Regions from separate parts of the Streptomyces sp. 12E genome, predicted to be linked through region 2. Evidence: riboswitches for the same ligand, from Rfam matches in the RefSeq annotation. Region 2 holds a riboswitch; the other holds the start of a gene.
The links. A riboswitch is a leader RNA that binds a small molecule or an ion and turns the genes downstream of it on or off. The one in region 2 is predicted to bind glycine.
Positions count from the first base shown of each region.

Region 1: another riboswitch for glycine. It lies ahead of gcvP (aminomethyl-transferring glycine dehydrogenase); the one in region 2 lies ahead of gcvT (glycine cleavage system aminomethyltransferase GcvT).

Region 1 covers NZ_JBVNCJ010000001.1:1,190,717-1,195,863, forward strand. The annotation lists gene gcvP (aminomethyl-transferring glycine dehydrogenase) at 1-2,009, opposite strand, end outside; glycine riboswitch at 2,183-2,278, opposite strand; gene ACZ8ZB_RS05630 (PRC-barrel domain-containing protein) at 2,393-2,767, shown strand; gene ACZ8ZB_RS05635 (DNA polymerase IV) at 2,686-4,152, opposite strand; gene ACZ8ZB_RS05640 (MerR family transcriptional regulator) at 4,202-4,885, opposite strand; gene ACZ8ZB_RS05645 (bifunctional nuclease family protein) at 5,078-5,147, opposite strand, start outside.
Region 2 covers NZ_JBVNCJ010000001.1:5,163,013-5,168,159, forward strand. The annotation lists gene glyA (serine hydroxymethyltransferase) at 1-179, opposite strand, end outside; gene gcvH (glycine cleavage system protein GcvH) at 195-572, opposite strand; gene gcvT (glycine cleavage system aminomethyltransferase GcvT) at 687-1,805, opposite strand; glycine riboswitch at 1,878-2,009, opposite strand; glycine riboswitch at 2,010-2,110, opposite strand; gene ACZ8ZB_RS23940 (AAA family ATPase) at 2,334-3,002, shown strand; gene ACZ8ZB_RS23945 (enhanced serine sensitivity protein SseB) at 3,055-3,834, shown strand; gene ACZ8ZB_RS23950 (enhanced serine sensitivity protein SseB C-terminal domain-containing protein) at 4,061-4,810, shown strand.

The sequences.
Region 1 (5,147 bases), 4.0 Mb from region 2:
GCGCAGATGTCGGCGACGTGCTCCTCGAACACGCCGTGCGTCGAGGGGTAGGTGATCATCAGCACCGCCAGTTCGTCTCGGTACTGCTCGATCTTCGCCCGCAGGTCCGCGACGTCGATCTCACCGTCGTCTGACGTCTTGACGACGACGACCTTCATCCCGGCCATCACGGCGCTGGCGGCGTTGGTGCCGTGCGCGGAGGACGGGATCAGGCAGACGGTGCGCTGCTCGTCGCCGCCTGCCCGGTGGTAGCCGCGCACGGCGAGCAGACCGGCCAGCTCGCCCTGGGAGCCGGCGTTGGGCTGGAGGGAGACCTTGTCGTAGCCGGTGACCTCGGCGAGGCGTTCCTCCAGCTCGTGGATGAGCGTGAGGTAGCCCTGCGCCTGCTCGGCGGGCGCGAAGGGGTGCAGCTGCCCGAACTCGGGCCAGGTGACCGGCTCCATCTCGGTGGTCGCGTTGAGCTTCATGGTGCAGGAGCCCAGCGGGATCATTCCGCGGTCCAGCGCGTAGTCGCGGTCGGAGAGTCGGCGCAGGTAGCGCAGCATCGCGGTCTCGGAGCGGTGCTGCTGGAAGACGGGGTGGGTCAGGTACTCGTCGTCGCGCAGCAGGGCGTCCGGCAGCGTGTCCCGCGCGGCCGCGTCCAGGGCCTCGGCGTCGCCCTCGACGCCGAAGGCGCTCCACACGGCGGCCAGCTGCGACCGGGTGGTGGTCTCGTCACAGGCGATCGAGACGTGGTCGGCGTCGACGAGACGCAGGTTGACGCCGTTGTCGCGGGCGGCGGCGACGACCTCGGCGGCCCGCCCGGCGACCCGCACGGTCAGCGTGTCGAAGTAGGAGCCGTGCACGATCTCGGCACCGCCGGACCGCAGCCCCTCGGCGAGGACGGTGGCGTACCGGTGGACACGCCGGGCGATCAGCCGCAGTCCCTCCGGGCCGTGGTAGACGGCGTACATCCCGGCCATGACGGCGAGCAGCACCTGGGCGGTGCAGATGTTGCTGGTGGCCTTCTCGCGGCGGATGTGCTGCTCACGGGTCTGGAGCGCGAGGCGGTAGGCCTTGTGTCCGTCCGCGTCGACGGAGACGCCGACGAGCCGTCCGGGCAGGCTGCGCGCCATCTTCTCCTGCACGGCCATGTAACCGGCGTGCGGCCCGCCGAAGCCCATCGGCACACCGAAGCGCTGCGTGGTGCCGACCGCGATGTCCGCGCCCAGCTCACCGGGCGACTTCAACAGGGTGAGGGCGAGCAGGTCGGCGGCGACGGTGACGAGCGCGCCGAGCCCGTGCGCCTGGTCGATCAGCGGCTTGATGTCGCGTACGGCACCGGAGGCACCCGGGTACTGGATCAGTACACCGTTGATCTCGCGCTCGGCCACCTCGGCGGGGATGCCCTCGCTCAGATCGGCGACGACGACCTCGACGCCGGTCGGCTCGGCGCGGGTCTCGATCACCGCGATCGTCTGCGGCAGCGCGTCCGCGTCGACCAGGAACAGGCCCTTCTTGTTCTTGCCCATGCGCCGCGACAGCGCCATCGCCTCGGCGGCGGCGGTGCCCTCGTCGAGCAGGGAGGCGCCGGAGGTCGGCAGTCCGGTGAGCTCGGCGACCACGGTCTGGAAGTTCAGCAGCGCCTCGAGCCGGCCCTGGGAGATCTCCGGCTGGTACGGCGTGTAGGCCGTGTACCAGGCGGGGTTCTCCATCACGTTGCGCAGGATGACGGGCGGGGTGAAGGTGCCGTAGTAGCCGAGCCCGATCATCGAGCCGAGTACCTCGTTGCGGTCGGCCAGCGCACGCAGTTCGGCCAGCACCTCGGCCTCGCTCCGGGCGCCCGGCAGGTCCAGCGCGTCGGCGTTCTTGATCACGTCCGGCACCGCGGCGGCCGTCAGCTCGTCCAGCGAGCCGTAACCGACCTGGGCGAGCATCTTGGCCCGGGCCTCGTGGTCGGGGCCGATGTGGCGCTGCTCGAAGGGGATTCCCCGTTCGAGCTCGGAGAGCGGAGTGCGAGGGGCGGTCATTGAGGAGGCCTCCTGGTCCGACGACCTTCGAGGGCACCACGGCGCGGGTACCCGGACGGCCTCCCCCTCTGTCATCTCAACCTGAGAGTTTCACCGGACGGCCCGAAGGCGTCCGGTTTTCACCGTCGGTGAGAGCGGAAGCCGTCGACACCCGCCCTGCTTTCCAGAGTGACCTCGTCCGTGCGGTACGTGTGCCTGAGAGATTCCGGGGAGGATTTGCTCCTTCGGCGCCTCCGATGGTGTCCGGAGGACTCTCCCGCACGGGGTCAGCAGCCGTTTGCCAGCGTACCAGCGAGCACCGCGCCGACGCCCTCGAGTGGCCGTCCAGCCGATTGTGCCGTTTTGTGGTGCCAACGGATGAGTTTGCGACCAGTGGAGGGCCCGTGCAGACCGACATCGATCCGCGCCACCTGATCGGCCGCAAGGCGTTCGACCGCAACGGAAACCGGATCGGCACGATCGACGAGGTCTACCTCGACGACGCCACCGGCGTACCGGAGTGGGCGGCGATACGCACCGGCCTGTTCAGCAGGGACGCCTTCGTCCCCCTGGAACCCAGCGACCTCGTCGACGGCGCCCTCCACGTCCCCTTCGAGCGCGCCCTCATCAAGGACGCCCCCGACTTCGGCGTGGGCCGCCATCTCTCCCCCGAACAGGAACTGCAGCTCTACCACCACTACGGACTGGACCTCGGCACTCCTCCTCCCCTCCCGGACCGCGACTTCGGCAACCTCGCCGGGAACGACAAACCGGCCTGACCCGCACTGCTCACCAGCCCTCCGCCGGCCTCCGCACCCTCGTCCTCTCCGGGACTCCGGGACACCAGCGGCAGCGGTTCCGCCGGTTCCAGGGCCGGGTCGTCGACCCGGAAGGTCTTCACCCGGCCCGGCTCCGAGCCGGGCGTCTCGAAGCGCACCGTGACCCGCCCCAGCCCGCTGCCCTGCACCCATCCGTGCCCGTGCACGGTGTGGCGTACGTCCTGACCCGCCGACCAGCGCCGCTCGGCGGGCGTCTCCGGCTCCGGCGCGGGCGCGGCCTCGGCCTCCTCGGGCGGGAGGCCGTCCGCGTGCCCGCCCGCCTGGGCGAACAGGTCCTCCTGCGTGTAGTCGGCCAGCCCGCTGACCCCGACGCCCAGCAGCCGCACCCCGCCCGTCGTGTCGACCGAGTCCAGCAGCCGCGCGGCCGCCTCCCGCACCACCGCCGGATCGTCCGTGGGGCCCCGCAGCGTCTCGGACCGGGTGAGGGTGGAGAAGTCGTACCGGCGCACCTTCAACACGATGGTCCGCCCCGACAGTCCCGCCGCCCGCAGCCTGCGCACACACCGGTCCGCGAGCCGCCGCACCTCCGTACCGACCCGCGCCCGGTCGTGGATGTCCACGTCGTACGTGTCCTCGACCGACACCGACTTGGTCTCCCGCTCGGCCACCACGGGCCGCTCGTCCCGGGCCAGCGCCATCGCGAACAGCGCGTGCCCGTGGGCCTTGCCCAGCAGCCGTACGAGCTCGTCCTCCCCGGCCTCGGCGAGCTCGTCGACCGTGTGGATCCCCGCCCGCCGCAGATGGTCACCGGTCGCCGGCCCGACGCCCGGCAGGGTGCGGACCGGCAGCGGCCCCAGCAGGGCCCGTTCCGTGCCCGGCTCGATCAGCACCAGTCCGTCCGGCTTCGCCTGCTCCGAGGCGATCTTCGCCAGCATTTTGGAGGCCGCGAGACCCACCGACCCGGTGAGCCCCGTGACCGCCCGTATGTCCGCGCGCAGCTTCGCCCCGGCCAGCCGCGCCGACCGCTCGTCCCAGGCCGCTCCGCCGGCTTCCAGGTCCACGAACGCCTCGTCCAGGCTCAGCGGCTCCACCAACGGCGACAGAGCCCTCAGCAACCCCATCACCTGCTCGCTGATCGACCGGTAGAGAGCGAACCTCGGCACCAGGTACGCGGCGTTCGGCGCGCGCCGCCGGGCCTGCGCCATGGGCATCGCGGAGTGGACGCCGAAGATCCGTGCCTCGTACGAGGCGGTGGCCACCACGCCCCGGGGCCCGAGCCCGCCCACGACGACCGCCTTGCCGCGCAGGCTCGGCTTGGACGCCTGCTCCACCGAGGCGAAGAAGGCGTCCATGTCGAGGTGCAGGATCGTGGGCGCGGATCTCACGTCTTCGATGCTGCCCCACACCACTGACAACGGCCGCCCCGGGGCGGTTTCAGACGGCCTTGTTCCGCCGCCGCGCCAGCTCGTCCATCGGGTTGTGCCCGACCAGGGTCTCCCCCGTGTCGATCCGCTCCCCGTGCAACTGGGACAACGCGCTCTCCACGTCCTGCCACACCACGCCCACGGCGATGCCGAAGACGCCCTGGCCACCCTGGAGCAGGGCGTGGACCTCGTCGGGCGAGGTGCACTCGTAGACCGTCGCGCCGTCGCTCATCAGCGTCATGCGCTCCAGGTCGCTGAAGCCGCGCTCGCGCAGGTGCTGGACCGCCGTGCGGATGTTCTGCAAGGAGACGCCCGTGTCCAGGAACCGCTTGACGATCTTCAGTACGACGACGTCACGGAAACTGTACAGCCGCTGCGTGCCCGATCCATGGGCCGGCCGCACGCTCGGCTCGACCAGGCCCGTACGGGCCCAGTAGTCGAGCTGCCGGTAGGTGATACCGGCGGCGGCACAGGCCGTGGGCCCCCGGTAGCCGATCTGCTCGGACGCCATGGATGTCGCCCCTCCGCTGCTCGGCACAGCCGTCGGTCGCTGCGAAGCGTGGTCGATCGCGCCGCCGTGCACGGGATGCCCCCCACTCGGACGGAACCGGGAGCTCTGGGGAGGGTACGGTCCGCTCGTCCCGAAACCACGTCCGGGAGCACCCCCAGCCGTACCGTCGCCGCTGCTTCTCACGCCGACCTCCGTCCTTGACCTGCCTCCTCGAAGGTAGGCAGTCACCAAGGGTGCGTCAACGATCGCCACACTCGGCACGCCGAGTGATAATCACCCTAAGAGTGGTTTCCCGTGCCTCGGTATGGGAAAGGCTAGCCGAATGCCCCCGGCGCGAGCCCGGTGGCCGCCCGGAACGGCGGCCACCGACCGCCCTCACTGGTTACTGGTCCCGAAGTCCTCCGGCGAGATCTGGTCGAGGAACTCGCGGAACTTCTCCACCTCG
Region 2 (5,147 bases):
GGGTAGCCCTCGGCGTACTTGTTGGTGAGGACCGAGCCCTGGGCCTCCATGACCGCGACCGGGGCGAAGTTCTCCGAGGCGATCATCTCGAGGGTGGACTGCTGGCGGTGCAGCTCGGCGTCGACCGCGGCGGCCACCGCCGGGTCGAGCTCGTGCAGGGGCGTGTTCAGAACGGACATGCGGCTACAGGCTCCTCAGCCGGCGATCTCGGCGTCGTACTCGGCGGCGGTCAGCAGGTCGGCGGGCTCGTCGGTGACCCGCACCTTGAACAGCCAGCCGCCCTCGAAGGGGGCCGAGTTCACCAGCGACGGGTCGTTCACCACGTCCTCGTTGACCTCGGTGATCTCACCGCTGACCGGGGAGTACAGATCGCTGACCGACTTGGTCGACTCCAGCTCGCCGCAGGTCTCGCCCGCGGTCACGCTGTCACCGACCTCGGGGAGCTGGACGAAGACCACGTCGCCGAGCGCGTTGGCCGCGTGCTCCGTGATGCCGACCGTCGACACGCCGTCCTCGGCGGCCGACAGCCACTCGTGCTCCTTGCTGTAACGCAGCTGCGTGGGGTTGCTCATGGCCTGGATTCTCCTGTACGGGGGGACTGCGGATGACTGAGGGGACTGCGTACGGCGCCCGTGAGCGGGCACGACCTGCTCAGCTCACGTGCGGGGAGCCGTCTGCCGACGGTGTCACTTCCGCCGCTTGTAGAACGGCAGCGCCACGACCTCGTGCGGCTCGTGGCTGCCGCGGATGTCCACGCCGACGCCCTCGGCGCCGGGCGCCGCGTGCGCCGGGTCGACGTACGCCATGGCGATCGGCCTGCCCAGGGTGGGGGAGGGGGCGCCGGAGGTGACCTCGCCGACCACCTCGCCGCCGGCCACGACCGCGTACCCGGCGCGCGGGATCCGGCGGCCCTCGGCGACCAGGCCGACCAGGACGCGGGGCGGCTGCGCGGCGGCCCGCTCGGCGGCCTCGGCCAACGCCGCGCGGCCCACGAAGTCGCCCTCCTTCTCGAACTTCACCACCCGGCCGAGACCGGCGTCGAAGGGCGTGAGGGCGGTGCTCAGCTCGTTCCCGTACAGCGGCATGCCCGCCTCCAGGCGCAGCGTGTCCCGGCAGGACAGCCCGCACGGGACCAGGCCCGCGCCCTCGCCGGCCTTGGTCAGCGCCTGCCACAGCTCCACCGCGTGCTCGGGCTTCACGAACAGCTCGAAGCCGTCCTCGCCGGTGTAGCCGGTACGGGCGATGAGCGCGGGGACGCCGGCGACCGTGCCGGGCAGACCGGCGTAGTACTTCAGGCCGTCCAGGTCGGCGTCGGTGAGCGACGCGAGGATCGCCGGGGACTCGGGGCCCTGCACGGCGAGCAGCGCGTACGCGTCGCGGTCGTCGCGGACCTCGGCGTCGAAGCCGGCCGAGCGCTCCCGCAGGGCGTCCAGGACCACCTGGGCGTTGGAGGCGTTGGCGACCACCAGGTACGCGGTGTCGTCCAGCCGGTAGACGATCAGGTCGTCCAGGATGCCGCCGTCCTCGCGGCAGATCATCGTGTAGCGGGCGCGGCCGGGCTTGACGCTCCCGATGTTGCCGACCAGGGCGAAGTCGAGGAGCGCGGCGGCCCCCGGGCCGACGACCGTGATCTCGCCCATGTGCGAGAGGTCGAAGAGGCCGGCCTTCGTGCGCACGGCGTTGTGCTCGTCGCGCTCGGAGCCGTAGCGCAGGGGCATGTCCCAGCCGGCGAAGTCGGTCATCGTCGCGCCGAGCGAACGGTGCAGGGCGTCGAGCGCGGTCCGGCGGGGTTCGGTACTGCTCATCGGTCGGTCTCCCAGGGCGATGGGGGTCCCTCCCGCGCGAGTTCGTTCGAGCGTGAGGGAGGGCGAGGACGTTCCTCCCCATCTGTCATCGGAACCTGAGAGGTTCGCCACGACGCCCACGCGGGGACGGTCCTGGCTTGCACCTTGGGTGGAGCCGCCGGAGCACTGCTTGATGCCCTTCGGCGGCCCGCTTTTCAGATGTGCCTCGCCCGCGCGGTAACGGGGCCTGAGAGATTCAAGGGAGGGACTTGCTCCTTCGGCGCCCCGGCGGCAAACGGTGCCGGGGACTCTCCCGCGCGGATTCAAACGGCCGGTATGCAGTTGGCGCGCACATCATTGCACGCATCGCGGAGGCGCGGCAGGGGGACCCTTCCCAGGGGATGCACAGGGTGTGCGGGCACTGTCACAGGGAGCTGTGACACGCCTGTTCCAGAAAACGGACGGAAACGACGGACACCCGGCATTACCTTCTCTTTACACTCGGCGGGGATCGGTACTCGTACCCGGCCCCAGGGGAGGACGATCACGGTGAACAGGACCACGGCGTGCGCCGCCGCCACGGGCGTCACGCTGCCTCCGCAGCCGGCCGCCCGGGCCCGACAGGCCCGCGGCGCGCTGCCGGCGCCCGTCGTCCGCGATCTGCGCGCGCGGGCCGGCCGCAGCCCGCGCGCCCTGCTCTTCGGGCCCCGGGACCTCGTCGTGGTCACCGGGCTGCCCGGCAGCGGCAAGTCCACGCTGATGCGGCGCACGGTGCGCGGCACCCGCGTCGACTCCCAGGACACCCGGGACCGCTGGGACCGCCGCGTGCCGCGCCTCCTGCCGTACGCGGTCTACCGCCCGCTGGTCCGCCTCGCCCACTACGCCGGGCTGCGCCGCGTGCTGCGGGCCGGGGGACCGGTCGTCGTGCACGACTGCGGTACGCAGGCCTGGGTACGCCGCTGGCTGGCCCGCGAGGCCCGCCGCCGGGGCGCGAGCCTGCATCTGCTGCTGCTCGACGTCACCCCGCAGCAGGCCCTGGACGGCCAGCGCGAACGCGGGCGCGGCGTCTCCCGCTACGCGTTCCTGCGCCACCGCGCGGCGAGCGAGCGGCTGCTGCGCGCGGTGGAGCGGGGCGCCCTGCCGGCCGGCTGCGGTTCGGCGGTCCTGATCGACCGGGACGCGGCGGACACACTGCGCCGGGTCGGCTTCACGGGCTGACCGGATAGCCTTTCCAGCCACAGCAGTGTTCCAGGCAGCAGGCGGTAGGCAGATGGACTTCCCGGCGGACTTCCCGGCGCAGGCGCACCCCCACCCGCACGGCGGATGGCCCGGCAACGAGCTGGAGGAGGTGCTCTCCGCCTCCCTGGGCGTCCCCTCAGCGGGCGGCAGGATCGTCGAGGTGCTGGGCCGCAGCTTCGTCTGGGTCCCGCTGCCGAACGGCGGCGGCCCGGACAGCGGACCGCTGGACCTGCCCACCCTGGAGCTCGACGGCCAGGCCTACGTCCCCGTCTTCAGTTCCGAGGAGCAGTTCCGCCAGGTCGTCGGCTCCCACCTGTCGTACACGGTCGCGCCCGCCGTGGAGTTCGCCCGCGGTCTGCCGCCGCAGGCCGGGATCGCGGTGAACCCCGGCGGCGTGGTCGGCATCCCGCTGCCGCCGCCCGCCGTCGCCGAACTGTGCCGGGCCGGACGCAGCCCGCTGGACGGCCCGGCGTCCGGCGGCCGGGTCCGGCTGTTCGAGCCCGACTGGCAGGACGACCCGCTGGACTTCCTCGCCGCCGCCTCGGCGGAGTTCGACGCCCTCGGCGTGGTGACCACCGCCCGCCGCTGTCTCGCCGCGATCGAGACGGCCGACCCGGTCCTCTTCGTCGGCGTGGAACTCTCCAGGTGGGAGGACGACGCCCGCACCCTCCCGCTGAACGCCCTGGGCCGGGCCCTCGGCCGGACCTCCGCTCCCTGGCCGGTCAACCTCATCGTCCTGGACCTGGCCCAGGACCCGGTCGGCGACTGGCTCCGCACCAGGGTCAACCCCTTCTACGAACGCCGGCGGTAACCCCCCGGGGGCGCGGGACTGCATCGACGTGCGGCTCCGCCGCGCGGGCGCGACAAGCCACGACGAACCCGCACCCGCCGGACGGCGCGAAGCCCCGGCCCATCCGCGCTCGCCGTACAGCAGCCTGCTGCACGGTGTCGGCTTAAGCTAGGTTCATCCGCTGGCGAGGTACGGAGGGGCGATACAAGTGAGCGCTGGCACCGCGGCGACCGGACAGGTCGAGCACATGCTGCGCCAGGTGACGCCCGGGCGTTACGACGCGTACGAGGCGTTGCTGCGCGCCCTCGCGACCCCCGCCTCCGGCCAGGTCTGGATGCTGCTCTGGCACGGCCAGGCCGGCTCCCCGGACGCCCAGTACGGGAACATGGAGGTCGACGGCCTCGGCTACGCGCCCTGCGTCACCTCCGCCCAGGAGCTCTCCGCCAGCGGCTGGAACCGGTCGTACGAGGTGGTCGACGGCCTCGAGGTGGCCCGTGCGCTCTACCCCGGCCACTACGGGCTCTGGCTCAATCCGCACGCCCCCGGCGGCGGCGTCGGCATCCCCTGGCCGGACCTGCGCCGGATCGCCGGCGGCCTGGACCGCCAGCCCGCCGGACCGCTGCGGCTGTCCGAACCGGCCATCGAGATCCCTCAGTTCTACGCCCTCCTCGCGCAGAACGCCCACCGCACCCCGGCCGTCCGCACCCTGCGCCGCGCCTGGGTGCAGCCCGCGCTGGGCGCCCCGTACCTCGCCATCGGTCTGGACGTGTACGACACCTCCCCGCCCGCCGTGGACGCCGTGCGCGCGATGATGCAGCAGTCCCTCGGCGCGGTCCCGGACGGACTGCCCGTGTCGACCGTCGTGATGTCCGACGAGCACGACCCGGTCGTGATGTGGCTGCGCGTCAACTCCCGCCCGTTCTACGACCGCGAGGCCCACGGCGCCGTGCCGTCCCCCGCGGCGGCCTACGGCTACCCGCCCGCGCACCGGGGCTGACCGGCCCGGACGCCGACGCGGTGACGGAGCGTGACCGTCCGGCACGTGGACGGGGAGGGCGAGCCGGAACCGATGCGTCCGCCCGTGTTCGCCGCGCACCGCTGACTTCGCGCCAGATTTTCGGCCATGCGCACTCAGCGACAGCCCGCTGACCGCCTGTCACCTGCGGTTTCACCCGTTCTTCACGCGAACCGGCGCCACCTGGGCGGCCGTCGGAACGGCACTTCTGTGTCCGCCAGGTTAAATCTTGACGGAGGGACGCCTGAACCGTCCCTTATGTCAACTGTTCAGATCTCAGGTAGGTATCACCGCTATCCGGACTGTTCCTGACCGACTG